2 regions of the Paenibacillus sp. LK1 genome follow, and region 1 is predicted to be linked to the other one. Evidence: predicted binding sites of a transcription regulator. Region 1 holds the regulator's gene; the other holds the start of a gene.
The links. The regulator CtsR, encoded in region 1, represses protease genes until heat stress. The targets are predictions, from matches to a motif close to ATGGTCAATAAAGGTCAAACA.
Positions count from the first base shown of each region.

Region 2: the regulator CtsR is predicted to act here: its motif matches at 5,209-5,229, upstream of clpP (ATP-dependent Clp endopeptidase proteolytic subunit ClpP).

Region 1 is NZ_PEII01000022.1:56,372-63,352, forward strand. Features, by position in the region: gene radA (DNA repair protein RadA) at 1-300, opposite strand, end outside; gene CS562_RS30890 (ATP-dependent Clp protease ATP-binding subunit) at 594-3,056, opposite strand; gene mcsB (protein-arginine kinase McsB) at 3,246-4,316, opposite strand; gene mcsA (protein-arginine kinase activator protein McsA) at 4,345-4,869, opposite strand; gene CS562_RS30905 (CtsR family transcriptional regulator) at 4,900-5,361, opposite strand; gene CS562_RS30910 (GNAT family N-acetyltransferase) at 5,834-6,981, opposite strand, start outside.
Region 2 is NZ_PEII01000009.1:284,965-291,945, reverse strand. Features, by position in the region: gene lonB (ATP-dependent protease LonB) at 17-1,771, opposite strand; gene ispG (flavodoxin-dependent (E)-4-hydroxy-3-methylbut-2-enyl-diphosphate synthase) at 1,942-3,039, opposite strand; gene clpX (ATP-dependent protease ATP-binding subunit ClpX) at 3,163-4,416, opposite strand; gene clpP (ATP-dependent Clp endopeptidase proteolytic subunit ClpP) at 4,429-5,019, opposite strand; gene tig (trigger factor) at 5,397-6,737, opposite strand; gene CS562_RS21005 (hypothetical protein) at 6,873-6,981, opposite strand, start outside.

The sequences.
Region 1 (6,981 bases):
GATTCCGGGGTCTCCGCCCACCAGAACGAGAGATCCTGGAACAATTCCGCCGCCCAAAACCCGGTTCAGCTCTTCAATTCCAGTCTGTACACGCGGTTCCTGACCGCTATCTATATCTATGATGGGAAGTGGCTTATCTTTACTCTCAAAAAGAGGGGAATTTCTTCCTTGTGTTTTGACCACCGTTTCTGTTTCTTCCACCATTGAATTCCAAGACTGACAACCCGGACATTTGCCGTACCATTTGGGGGCTTCATAGCCGCATTCCGTACACTGAAACTTGGTTTTAACTTTGGCCACTTCAGCACTCCTAGGATTTATTTTATAACAGCATTTTGCATTTTTCGACGAATTTTGCCTAAACTCCCTGACGTGCAGGGTTAATAAAAGTTTACCATTGTTTGAGATTTTTCGTAAAGGATTATCGCAAACTTTACACATGTTCGTAGCCAGTTCAATGTTTGTTTTCTGATAAACAACAGCTTTGGGGCTCTGACTGGCACAAAAAAACAAAAATCCTTCCCGACTAAAGTCAGAAAGGATTTTTGTTTTATATATCAGACTCATTAGTTATGTCACTAGTTAAGTGTCACTTATTTCGTTTCAATTTCCTCAGTGGAAGGAACAACAACGTCTTTTTTCGTTACAGACAATGCTCCGTTCTCTTCATCGATGAGCAACGAATCACCTTTGGTCACATTACCCGTGAGCAACTCTTCAGACAATTTGTCTTCGATATGCTTCTGGATCGCCCGACGAAGCGGACGAGCACCATAAGCTGGATCGAAGCCGGCTTTAGCAAGGAAATCCTTGGCATTGTCGGTGAGTTCGAAGTCAACCTCGTATTCACGTAGCCGTTTCCGAAGCTCCTCACTCATGAGGGTAACAATCTCTGCAATGTGTTTCTGTTCCAGAGAGTGGAACACGATAATTTCATCAATCCGGTTAAGGAACTCTGGACGGAAGCTTTTCTTCAGCTCATCCATGACTTTACCCTTCATGTTATCATAATCCGCCCCTGCATCCACAACTGCTGTGAAGCCGAGTGTAGAGTTACGTTTGATCGCTTCAGCACCCACGTTGGATGTCAGAATAATCAATGTATTTCGGAAGTCAACAACGCGACCTTTGGAATCCGTCAGACGACCATCCTCAAGCACTTGCAGCAAGATGTTAAATACTTCCGGATGTGCTTTCTCGATCTCATCGAGCAGGACGACGGAGTAAGGTTTGCGACGAACTTTCTCTGTCAGTTGTCCACCTTCTTCATATCCCACATATCCCGGAGGCGCTCCGACGAGTCGGGAAGTGGAATGCTTCTCACCATACTCGGACATATCGATCCGAATCACTGCATTTTCATCGCCAAACATGGCTTCTGCAAGTGCACGAGCGAGCTCGGTCTTACCTACCCCGGTAGGACCTAGGAAAATAAATGAACCCATCGGACGTTTCGGATCTTTCAATCCGGCCCGAGCACGACGAACTGCACGACTGACAGACTTCACAGCCTCATCTTGGCCAATGACACGTTCATGAAGAATAGACTCCAGGTTCATCAAGCGTTGTGTTTCTTCTTCTTTCAGCTTGTTCACCGGAATTCCAGTCCAGTTGGCTACCACTTGCGCGATATCCTCAGGCGTTACTTCAGAATCCGTGCGACCTTGTTTTTCTTTCCATTGGTTCTTCGTTACATCCAGCTCTTCACGGATTTTTTGTTCCGTGTCACGCAGAGCTGCTGCTTTCTCGAATTCTTGGCTTTGAACCGCTGCGTCTTTTTCCTTACGGATATCTTCGAGACGGCTTTCCAATTGTTTGAGGTTTGGTGGGATCGTGTAAGAGTTCAATCTTACTTTGGAGCCCGCCTCATCAATCAGGTCGATCGCTTTATCCGGTAGGAAACGGTCTGTAATGTACCGATCAGACAGTTTAACCGCCTGCACAATCGCTTCATCCGTAATTTTCACCCGGTGATGCGCTTCGTAACGATCACGCAAGCCGTGTAAAATCTGAATTGCTTCTTCTGGAGAAGGCTGATCCACCGTGATCGGTTGGAAACGGCGCTCCAGGGCAGCATCTTTCTCGATATATTTGCGGTATTCATCCAGTGTTGTTGCACCGATGCACTGCAATTCTCCACGGGCCAAAGCTGGTTTCAAAATGTTCGAAGCATCAATTGCACCTTCCGCTCCGCCTGCACCAATCAGGGTATGCAATTCGTCGATGAACAGGACAATGTTACCCGCTTGACGAATTTCATCCATAATTTTTTTCAAACGATCTTCGAATTCACCACGATATTTTGTACCTGCAACAACCGAACCCATATCTAAGGTCATGACACGTTTGTCACGCAAAGTCTCCGGAATTTCGTTGGCGATAATTTTTTGTGCAAGTCCTTCAGCGATGGCTGTTTTACCTACACCTGGCTCACCAATCAGTACCGGGTTATTCTTGGTACGACGGCTCAGAACCTGAATAACACGTTCGATTTCTTTACTACGTCCAATCACTGGGTCCAGGTTGTTCTCTCTGGCATACGCCGTAAGGTCACGTGCCAGACTGTCCAGTGTTGGTGTGCTGACATTGGCAGGTGTGCCGTTATGACTGGATACAGCTTCGCTGCTGCCAAGCAATTGCAGTACTTGTTGACGTGCCTTGTTCAAGCTAATACCCAGGTTGTTCAGCACACGTGCCGCAACCCCTTCGCCTTCACGGATCAATCCCAGCAGGATATGCTCTGTGCCTACATAGGTATGGCCCAATTTGCGAGCTTCATCCATAGACAGTTCAATTACTTTTTTCGCACGAGGCGTATATGCAATGTTCGTAGGTTGCTCTTGGCCACGGCCAATCAGCGTTTCTACTTCATCTTGAATTTTTTCCAATCCGAGTCCCAGGCCGATCAGCGCTTTGGCTGCGATGCCTTCGCCTTCACGAATGAGGCCGAGCAAAATGTGCTCTGTACCGATGTTATTATGACCAAGACGGACAGCTTCTTCCTGCGCCAATGCGAGCACCTTTTGGGCCCGTTCCGTAAATCTTCCAAACATCATATCTCCTGCACCTCCATGGTTTTGGATAAAACGGGGGCTGTTAAAAGGATCCCACCGTATTCTTCATATCATTTTTGTTTGCAGCCATGCTGCGAATAAAATCATTCAGCATTCATTTATAGAAATGCTCTATTATATAAAAAGCCGCAGATGCGACGTGAAACCTTTTATAAACGACTCTTGATCAACCTAAGATTGATTGGCTGCACTGATCGTATCACGGATCAACTGAGCCCGATATATGTCACGCTCATCTGTCCGCATGTCTTCCCCAAATGTTTTTTGCAAAAAGCCCGGCTGCGTCATCACATTCAACTCGTTCATCACGGTTATGGACAAGCCGTCCAACAAGCCGAGATCTACGCCAAGTCGAACATCAGACAGACGCTGTGCAGCTTCCTTCGAATCGACGATGGCTGCATGGGACAGAATGCCGTATGAACGCATAACCCTGTCGGTAATTCGCAGCCTAGAGTCGGTAATTAACCGTTCTCTAGCAGTACGCTCATGCCCAATCATCTGTAAAACAACACTATGCAGGTTATCGATGACTTCTTGTTCCGTCTGCCCCAGTGTGATCTGGTTCGAGATCTGAAACAGGTTACCCATCGCCTCACTGCCTTCACCGTAAATTCCCCGTACAGTCAGTCCGACTTGGGAGACTGCCGTTAAAATGCGGCCAATCTGCTGTGTCATCACCAGAGCGGGCAAATGCATCATGACAGATGCTCTTACACCTGTACCTACATTCGTAGGACAGCTGGTTAAATATCCTCTGCGGTCATCAAAAGCATAATCCACATGCGCTTCAAAAGCATCATCTATGGCGGAAGCTTTCTCCCAGGCTTCTTTCACCTGGAACCCCGGATAGAGGCACTGGATACGAAGATGATCCTCTTCATTAATCATAATACTGACAGATTCATCCTCACTGAGAATAACCGCACCATTTCTGGATTCGTTCGCAAGACTAGGACTGATTAGATGTTTCTCTACCAGCACCCGTTTGTCAAGGTCATCGATATCAATCAGATCCAAGGTATGAAAATCTCCAAAGGCATGAACGTCATCGTATTGAAGTACTTCGCTCAGCTTATTCAGCACTTCTTCCGATTGCTCATTGGAAGCCAGCATCGGAAACGGATAATGCTGCAGGTTGCGTGCGATCCGGACCCGGCTGCTAATGACGATTTCGGAATCAGCCGCATCACTGCGCATCCAGTCGCTGAGCGCCTTCTCTGTAAAACGAAGATTAGGCATTACGCATCCCTCCTACTCATCACAAACTTTACTCCTGAGCTATTTCTTTTTCAAGTTCCCTGATCTGATCACGAATTTGAGCAGCTTCTTCAAACTCCTCTTGCGTTATGCTCTCCTGAAGATCCCGTTTCAGATCAGCAATCTGTCGTTTCACCTTGATGCGACCACCAGCTCGTGCAGGCACTTTACCCACGTGGGAAGTGCTACCATGAACCCGTTTGAATAGCGGATCCAAACGACTGTCAAAATATTTATAACATGAGCTACAGCCAAAGCGGCCAATTTTGCTAAACTGTGAATAGGTCATCCCGCATTCTTCACAACGAAGGGATTGCGCAGGTGTTGCTCCTGCACTGCCATTTTTGCCTGTAGGCTCAAAATCAAGCAACCCGGACAATAAGTTATGAATGGAAAATCCGTTGGATGTTCCCGGAATCATTTCCCCTTTTTCACGAGCGCATGACTCACAAATATGGAATTCCGTTTTCTCTCCGTTCACGATTTTCGTGAAATGGAGTGTTGCCGGACGTTTGTTGCATTCTTGGCACAGCACAATGATGTACCCCCTTGATCCCGATAGTTTTCATTTACCGAGCAAAGATATTAACATCGCCTTTAACATTCTGGCACGAATTTGATCCCGGTAAGGAAGTTTGACCAATATAATCTCTCTCGATACAGCTGCCCGCATCAACCCGGCTTCCCTTTTGCTTAAGAAACGTGCTTCTTCCAGTTGGTAGATCAGACCTTCGGCAGCTGTCTGCCCGATCTCATCTCCAATACTATGGTGCAAATGGTTATGCAGAGCCGAGTGAGCCGGCAATTCAATCCGCTGTATGCGAACATAACCGCCGCCGCCACGTTTACTCTCTACAAGGTAACCTTTTTCGAGTGTAAATCGGGTGCTGATGACATAATTGATCTGGGAAGGCACACATGAAAATTGGTCAGCCAGATCATTACGTTGAATTTCGACCATTCCTTCGGGACTTTCATGCAAAATACTCTTCAGATATTGTTCGATAATATCAGAGATATTACGCATCCACTCATCCTCCACTGTCTGAAACGTTAAGTCAATAAGGACCCACACGCCCCTACAGAGTACACCTTCTCAACCCATTTAACCAATCAAGGAAACAGCGAAACTGATCTTCAACGGTCTTTAACGGGAGAGCGAAGGACGCTCGAAGGTCCTTTAATATTGCTTTTATCCGCTGATGTGCACTACCTTTAAAATGGCTCCCACCACCGGATTGCAGAAAGAAAGCTACGTAAGTATTTAACCTTTAGTTGACTTTGACTTTCTTTGACTTTATATACATTATAGCATATTTTGTGGTTTTGCCAAGAGGGAGCACTATTCATTTTTTACGATTTTACACGAAATATTCGGCTGACACAAAAAAACCTCTCCAAAATAGCTGGAGAAGTCCATTTGTCTCACACTAGCAACGTATTGCTATACAAGTTAAATCTACAAAATTGATCCTAGAATATTCGTTACTCTATGAGGATCAGAAAAAATCAAGTAAATACGTTTCCCGTTTAGGAATCGCTTGTTCCAGAGCCTTAATCGCTCCATTTGGTCCTTCAATTCTACCTATTTGAGCCATCTCTGCGGGCCTGCGATACCCCATCAGTATTGCGGTGAGCGCCTGAATGTCTACTTTAACAGTTTGATCTTTAGCAGCCGGCTCAGATGTTTTCCAAATCGAAGCTGTACCGTTCATCGCCACATTCAACTGCCATACCCCTTCATTCCATGGTGCGTGTGCATCCTCTACCTGGAGATTAATCTGTACTGGTGAGTCTGGGCTCGCAAAAGGATACTGTGAAATAAATTGTTCTACACTCACAATACGTGCCATAAAGAATGGTATAACTTCCTGCTGAATCCGCGGATTGTCTAATTGAAAAGCAAGCATATCACTGGCTGGTGCCTGTAAAGTTACTTCCTCAATCATGGAATCATGGTTCGCAATAAAGGTCCATAAACCTTGTCTTGCCTCTTCATTCAAGTAAATGATCTCTCTAATGGTAAACTTTCTTTCCTTAACCTCATATAAAACATAGCCTTGTGCTTTACCAGCTTCATCATAATATACAGCCTTCTGGCTGGCTCCATTAGTGAGAACTGAGTTCTCCCATCTCGCATCATCCCGGATCAAAGTTCCGTTATAGCGCTCAGCATACGAACTGTATACTTCCTTTAATATGCTGAGTCCCAGATCGCCACGACGAATTGTTCCAGGGGTTGCCTTTTTCGCAGGCAGATGAGCTGTAGGCACTTTATATCGTTTAAACTCAACATACGTCTCCCAACCATATCTCCGATAAAACGCAAAAGAGAACGGATGCAAAAACGATATACTTTGTTTCTTACGGTTCATTTCCTCAAGCGCATGCTTCAACAGTCCAGCTACCCAGCCTTTACGTCTATATTCTGGCCATGTCGCTACTCCCGCAATACCGCCCATCTCGAACGATCTCCCATGAATATAGGTTTGAAAAGGAATAATGTGAAGTTTGGCACCCAATTGTCCTTCCTCAAATACACCCCATATATCCTGAGAATCAAATTGACTCCGTCGCTTCTCCGTCTGTTCTTCACTCATTACCACTTGAAAAGCATACTCGGAGAGTGCCATCGCTGGCTCAAAAT
Region 2 (6,981 bases), on a different contig from region 1:
CAATGAAGGGAAGCGCTTAGCAGCTTCCCGAATCTGTAACCTGTCCTGGACGGGGTAAGTCAGCACGTAAATAGGATGCGGATGCCGGTGGGAAGATCTCCGGTGCAGGTGTCGCTGTCTCCTCCGCAAGGTTGATTTGTTTGACTTGCTCCTCATTGGGCACCCAGTCAAATACTTCTCGGAATACGTCTTCAACAGTATCGACCGGGATAACACGTAAGCCATCCAGATTTTCAAAGATGGACTGCCAGTTCTCTGCCGGAATAATGACCGTCTTCGCACCCGCCTGGAATGCAGCCTCCACTTTGGCGAGTACACCGCCGATCGGTTTTACCCGGCCATGAATACTGATCTCGCCAGTCATCGCTGTCTCATGGTCAATCGGACGCCCCTGGATGGCTGATGTAATGGCTGTCGCCATAGCAATCCCGGCAGAAGGGCCATCAATTGGCGTTCCACCTGGAAAGTTGACGTGTAAATCATAATCGTTAGGACGAATACCCATGGCCTTTAATACGGTTAACACATTTTCAACCGAGCCTTTAGCCATGCTTTTTCGCCGGAGTGTGCGCGAACCGCCTCCAATCTCTTCTTCATCCACAACTCCCGTGATGTTAATTCGTCCCTGATCTCGAAGAGCCGGAACAGCGGATACTTCGATCTCCAGAATGGTGCCCATATTCGGTCCATATACGGCCAAGCCATTCACAAAACCGATCTGCGGCCGCAAAGGCACCTTGCGATCTGGTCGGGGCTGAATCTGGCTGCTGCCAGCGACCCATTCCACATCCGAAGCCTGCAACGTTTCACGTTTTTCAGTCAAAGCCAGCCCCGCAGCGAGCTGAATGATATTCACCGCTTCACGACCATTGGTTGCATAGCGCTTAACCACATCCACTGCTTCTGGACACGGACTGAATCCGATTTTCTGAACAGCATCTTCCGCGATTTGCCCAATCTCTTCGGGCAGCAATGGACGGAAATAGACCTCCATGCACCGGGAGCGCAAGGCTGGAGGCAGTTCATGGGGCGAACGAGTCGTCGCTCCGACCAGACGAAAATCGGCTGGCAGGCCATTTTGAAAAATATCGTGGATATAAGCAGGAGTATGCGTGTCTTCCGAGTTATAGTACGCACTTTCCAAAAAGACCTTGCGGTCCTCCAACACTTTCAGCAGTTTATTCATCTGGATGGAATGCAATTCACCAATCTCATCAATAAAAAGCATCCCTCCGTGCGCTTTGGTAACGGCACCGGGTTTCGGCTGAGGAATACCAGCTACGCCCATCGCTCCTGCTCCCTGATAGATCGGATCATGCACTGAACCAATCAATGGGTCAGCAATACCCCGTTCATCAAAACGCGCCGTCGTGGCGTCGAGTTCCGTGAATTTGGCATCGGCCTTGAAGGGAGATGACGGATTCTTTTTGGCTTCTTCCAAAACCACCCTTGCCGCAGCTGTTTTACCTACCCCTGGAGGTCCATATATAATGACATGCTGAGGATTAGCACTGCATAGTGCGGCTTTAAGGGCGCGAAGTCCGTCTTTTTGCCCTACAATGTCATTAATGGTTGCCGGACGTGTCTTCTCTGACAGGGGCTTGGTGAGTGAAATGGAGCGTAACTTCCGCAGCTTCTCCAGTTCCTTGCGGGATTCACGCTCAACCGCACCGCGATTCGTTTTCTGCCCACGAAGCAAATTCCAGAAATACAAACCGATCACCACACCAAAAAATAACTGAATCATCATTATGACCATACCAAATTCCATGTCTCAACATCCTCCTGTTCTATCCCTATTCTCATATGAGATCATGCTAATACTTGGTAGTATAGCCTTTTCACCGAGACGTAAACGGGTGATCAGGAAATTGTATGTTTGAGAACAAAAAACAGCCCGTCAAATGATGACGGACTGTTACATAACGATATATAAATCAATCAGTGCGAGCGACCAGGAATAACGCCTGTCGTTTCATAGGACTCCACGATTTTGTCGATCTCTTTTTTCAATTCCTCAACCATGATTTCTTCCGGAACTTTACGGATCATTTTACCATGACGGAACAACAAGCCTTCTCCACGTGCACCGGCAATACCGATATCCGCTTCCTTGGCTTCACCCGGACCGTTAACGGCACAACCCAACACCGATACTTTGATCGGCACCTTGAGTTTGGAGATATACTCTTCCACTTCATTCGCAATGGAGAACAGATCGATATCCAAACGCCCACAGGTAGGACAGGAAATCAGCGTAGCTGCATTGGAAATTAGACCAAAGGTTTTGAGCAGGTCACGAGCGACCTTGATTTCCTCAACCGGGTCTGCACTAAGCGATATCCGCATCGTCGAACCAATACCCATCGATAACAAAGCACCCATACCGGCAGAACTTTTAATTGTACCCGAGAACAATGTACCCGCCTCGGTAATCCCCAGATGCAACGGATACGGAATGATTTGAGCTGCTTTGGTATACGCCTCAATCGCCATCGGCACATCCGATGCTTTGAGAGACACGATGATATCATGGAAATCCAATTCTTCCAAAATACCAATGTGATAAAGTGCACTTTCTACCATAGCATCAGCTGTTGGGTAACCATATTTCTCAAGCAAATGGTTTTCCAGAGATCCTGCGTTTACCCCGATTCGAATCGGAATACCCTTCTCTTTACAAGCTTTGACGACTTCCTCTACTTTTGCACGTTTACCGATATTGCCGGGATTAATCCGTACTTTATCGATGCCGTTCTCAATCGCAAGGAGCGCCAGTTTATAATTAAAATGGATGTCCGCTACGAGCGGAATATTAATCCGTTTTTTGATTTCCTTGATGGCTGCTGCAGCTTCCTCATTGTTCACTGTTACACGCACCACTTGACATCCTGCTTCTTCCAAACGCAAAATCTCTGCCACGGTCGCCTCAACGTCTGCCGTTTTCGTTGTACACATGCTCTGGATGATGACTTCGTTGCTGCCACCAATCGTTAAGTTACCCACTTTTACGGGTCGTGTATCTTGTCTTAAAAACATGAGTGATTTCTCTCCCCACAACGTCAAAGCTCCACCCTGACAGAGACATGAATTCGCCTTCTGCCAGGAGTGGAGAACTGACAAGTCTATATTTCAGTGTTGAAACGGAATATTAACCTTTAGTTAGGCACTTTCTTCCTGCTTGTCGTCCTTGGATTGGCTTAGTTCAGGAACGACTCTCTTCTCAACGACTTCTTCGGTAATGACACAGTTCGTAACATCATCACGGGAAGGTACTTCGTACATAATCTCAAGCATAATGCCCTCGATGATTGCGCGCAGACCACGTGCACCCGTGTTACGTTTAATGGCTTCCTTCGCAATCGCCAGTAATGCTCCTGGTTCAAACACCAGATTTACATTATCCAGTTCAAGCAATTTTTGGTATTGTTTCGTAAGCGCATTTTTTGGCTCGGACAGAATCCGTACCAATGTATCTTCGTCCAGAGGCTCCAAAGTGGAGATAACTGGCAAACGGCCTACAAATTCCGGAATCAGACCGAATTTCAGCAAGTCTTCCGGCAATACCATACCCAGATATTCACCTGGTTTAAGATCTTTTTGTTCCGCAACGGTGTTAAAGCCGATGACTTTTTTACCGATCCGGCGTTTGATCATTTGCTCGAGACCATCGAAGGCACCGCCACAAATAAACAAGATGTTGGTGGTATCAATCTGGATGAATTCCTGATGTGGATGCTTACGACCACCTTGTGGCGGTACAGAAGCTACAGTTCCTTCCAGGATTTTCAGGAGCGCTTGTTGAACACCTTCACCCGATACATCACGTGTAATGGATGGGTTCTCGGATTTACGCGCTACTTTATCAATTTCATCGATATAAATAATGCCGCGCTCTGCTTTTTCCACATCATAATCAGCAGCTTGAATCAGCTTGAGCAGAATGTTCTCTACATCTTCGCCGACATAACCTGCTTCAGTCAATGAAGTTGCATCAGCAATAGCAAAAGGAACATTAAGGATTTTGGCCATCGTTTGCGCAAGCAACGTTTTACCAGAACCCGTAGGTCCTAACAGCAAAATGTTACTTTTTTGCAATTCAACGTCCTCAATCTTGCTTTGTGTGTTGATCCGTTTATAGTGATTGTAAACCGCTACAGACAAAGACTTCTTCGCCTGATCCTGTCCAATGACGTACTGGTCAAGAATGTCGCGGATTTCTTTCGGTTTTGGAATATCTTTGAGGTCCAGTTCTTCGTCATGACCGAGCTCTTCCTCTACGATTTCAGTGCACAGTTCGATACATTCATCACAAATGTAAACGCCCGGTCCAGCGACCAGCTTGCGCACCTGTTCCTGAGATTTACCGCAAAAAGAGCATTTCAATTGCCCTTTCTCATCGTTAAATTTAAACATGAAACCACCCCTTTAGGAATTGATCGGTCTGCTGAGCACCTGGTCAATAATGCCGTACGTTTTGGCTTCTTCAGCACTCATGAAAAAGTCACGGTCTGTGTCCCGCTCGATTTTCTCAAGGGGTTGACCTGTACGATCGACGTATATTTGATTCAGTTTCTGACGTGTTTTAATAATCCATTCTGCGTGAATTTTGATATCCGCAGCCTGTCCTTGAACGCCGCCAAGCGGCTGATGAATCATCACTTCGCTGTTAGTCAGCGCATATCGTTTGCCAGGAGCACCGGCTGTCAGCAATAACGAGCCCATGCTTGCTGCCATACCTACGCAAATGGTCGATACATCCGGCTTGATATATTGCATCGTATCGTATATACCCATCCCTGCGGTGACAGAACCACCAGGTGAATTAATGTACAAGCTGATATCCTTCTCAGGATCGTCGGCTGCCAAAAACAAAAGCTGCGCTATGACAAGATTGGCTACATCGTCATCAATCGCACTGGTTAAAAAGATAATGCGATCCTTCAGCAAACGCGAATATATATCGTAAGACCGCTCGCCTCGATTGGTTTGTTCAACAACCATTGGCACCAGACTCATGAGACCAACCTCTTTTCTACATGTAATTAGACATAGGCTACCTGTAAAGCAAACCCAAATTCATTCTAACACGTTCCTGTGACAATGTCATTTTTCACAAGTGGTGTCAAGACAGAGTGAGTTTACTTTTTTGCCTGATCATATTTAACCATGTTTTCTATGTATGTGCAAATCGGAGCAATCCTATGCCGTTTCACCTTTTTTTTATTTGCAGGAGAACCATAGGACGTTGAATGTGCATAACCAATGCCACAACGAATCCCATCCATATTATTACTGAATCCTCTATAAAATGGATGCCATAATTTAAAAATAAGGCACGCAATGATTCACGTGCCTTATCGTTTATTCAGCTGTTCATTACATAACAGCTTGTCTTATTTTTCGTCAGCTTCTGCAGCAACTTCTTCAGCTGGAGCTTCAACAGCTTCAACGACTTTGCTGTTCTCAACGAGAACATCGATCGTTTTACGCAGTTTCACTTCGTCACGAAGGCTGTCCAGGGAACCATTACCCTCGAGAATGCCACGAATCTCTTCAGCAGGACGCTTGTAAGACTCAGCCATTTTTTCGAGTTCTTGGTTAACTTCTTCGTCAGACACTTCGATGTTTTCCGCTTTACCAACTGCTTCAAGAACCAGGTTGTTACGAACACGTTTGGAAGCATCTTCCTGCATTTGTCCTCTCAGGTCAGCTTGTGTTTGACCGGAGAAGCTCAGGAACATTTCCAGGTTCATACCTTGGTTGCGCAGACGGTTGTCGAAATCACGCATCATGTTTTGTACTTCGCTGTCGATCATTGCAGAAGGAATATCCACTTCAGCATTTTCAGCCACTTTTTCTACAACAGCATTTTCTTGAGCTGCTTTGGCTTCATCTGCTTTGCGGGATTCCAATTGCGTTTTCAGGTCAGCTTTGTACTCTTCAAGCGTATCGAATTCGCTAACATCTTTTGCAAACTCGTCATCCAGTTCAGGAAGTTGTTTACGTTTGATTTCATGTACTTTCACTTTGAATACCGCTTTTTTGCCAGCCAGTTCAGCTGCATGGTAGCTCTCTGGGAAAGTTACTTCAACGTCTTTGAAGTCGCCTGTGGAAAGACCCACAACCTGCTCTTCAAATCCTGGGATGAATGTGTTGGAACCAAGTTCCAGGGAATAACGCTCAGCTTGTCCGCCTTCGAACGGTACACCATCAACGGAACCGTCAAAGTCGATTACAGCAACGTCGCCGTTTTGTGCAGCGCCTTCGTCGATAACAACGAGTTCTGCGTGACGTTGTTGAAGACGCTCGAGCTCTTCAGTCACTTCTACATCCGTTACTTCATGTTTGGCTACAGCAACTTCAACGCCTTTGTAGTCACCCAGTGTAACTTCAGGTTTAACGGTTACTTTCGCTTTGAACTTGAATACTTGTCCTTTAGCGAATTGCTCGACGTCTACGTCAGGACGATCAACCGGGAAGATATCCGTTTGGTCGATTGCTTCTGTGTAAGCTTCAGGAAGCAAAATGTCAATTGCTTCTTGATACAAGCTTTCCACACCAAAACGAGCTTCGAAGATCGAACGTGGAACTTTACCTTTACGGAATCCAGGTACGTTTGCTTGTTTAACTACTTTATTAAAAGCTTTGTCGAGTGCTGCAGTTACACGATCTGCACCCACTTCAACCTCAAGAACCCCAAGGTTCTTCTCTATCTTTTCCCAAGTTGCTTTCATTGTATACTTTCCCCTCCAAAATTCGCATGTTCACGTAGGCAATCACGTACAAAATAACCATTTTAGTATAAACAAGATTAGATTCTTTTTCAAGGGGAATCCCTTGATACGGTTTGAGGAAAACGTTTCCGGGTCCTATTGACCATCCAAACCGGCAGAAACAAACTGCTTCATCGATCGATATGCTTGCTCCAGACGAAAGCGCATCGCCCCTGTCACAGCATACATTGAGCGAGTATCTTCC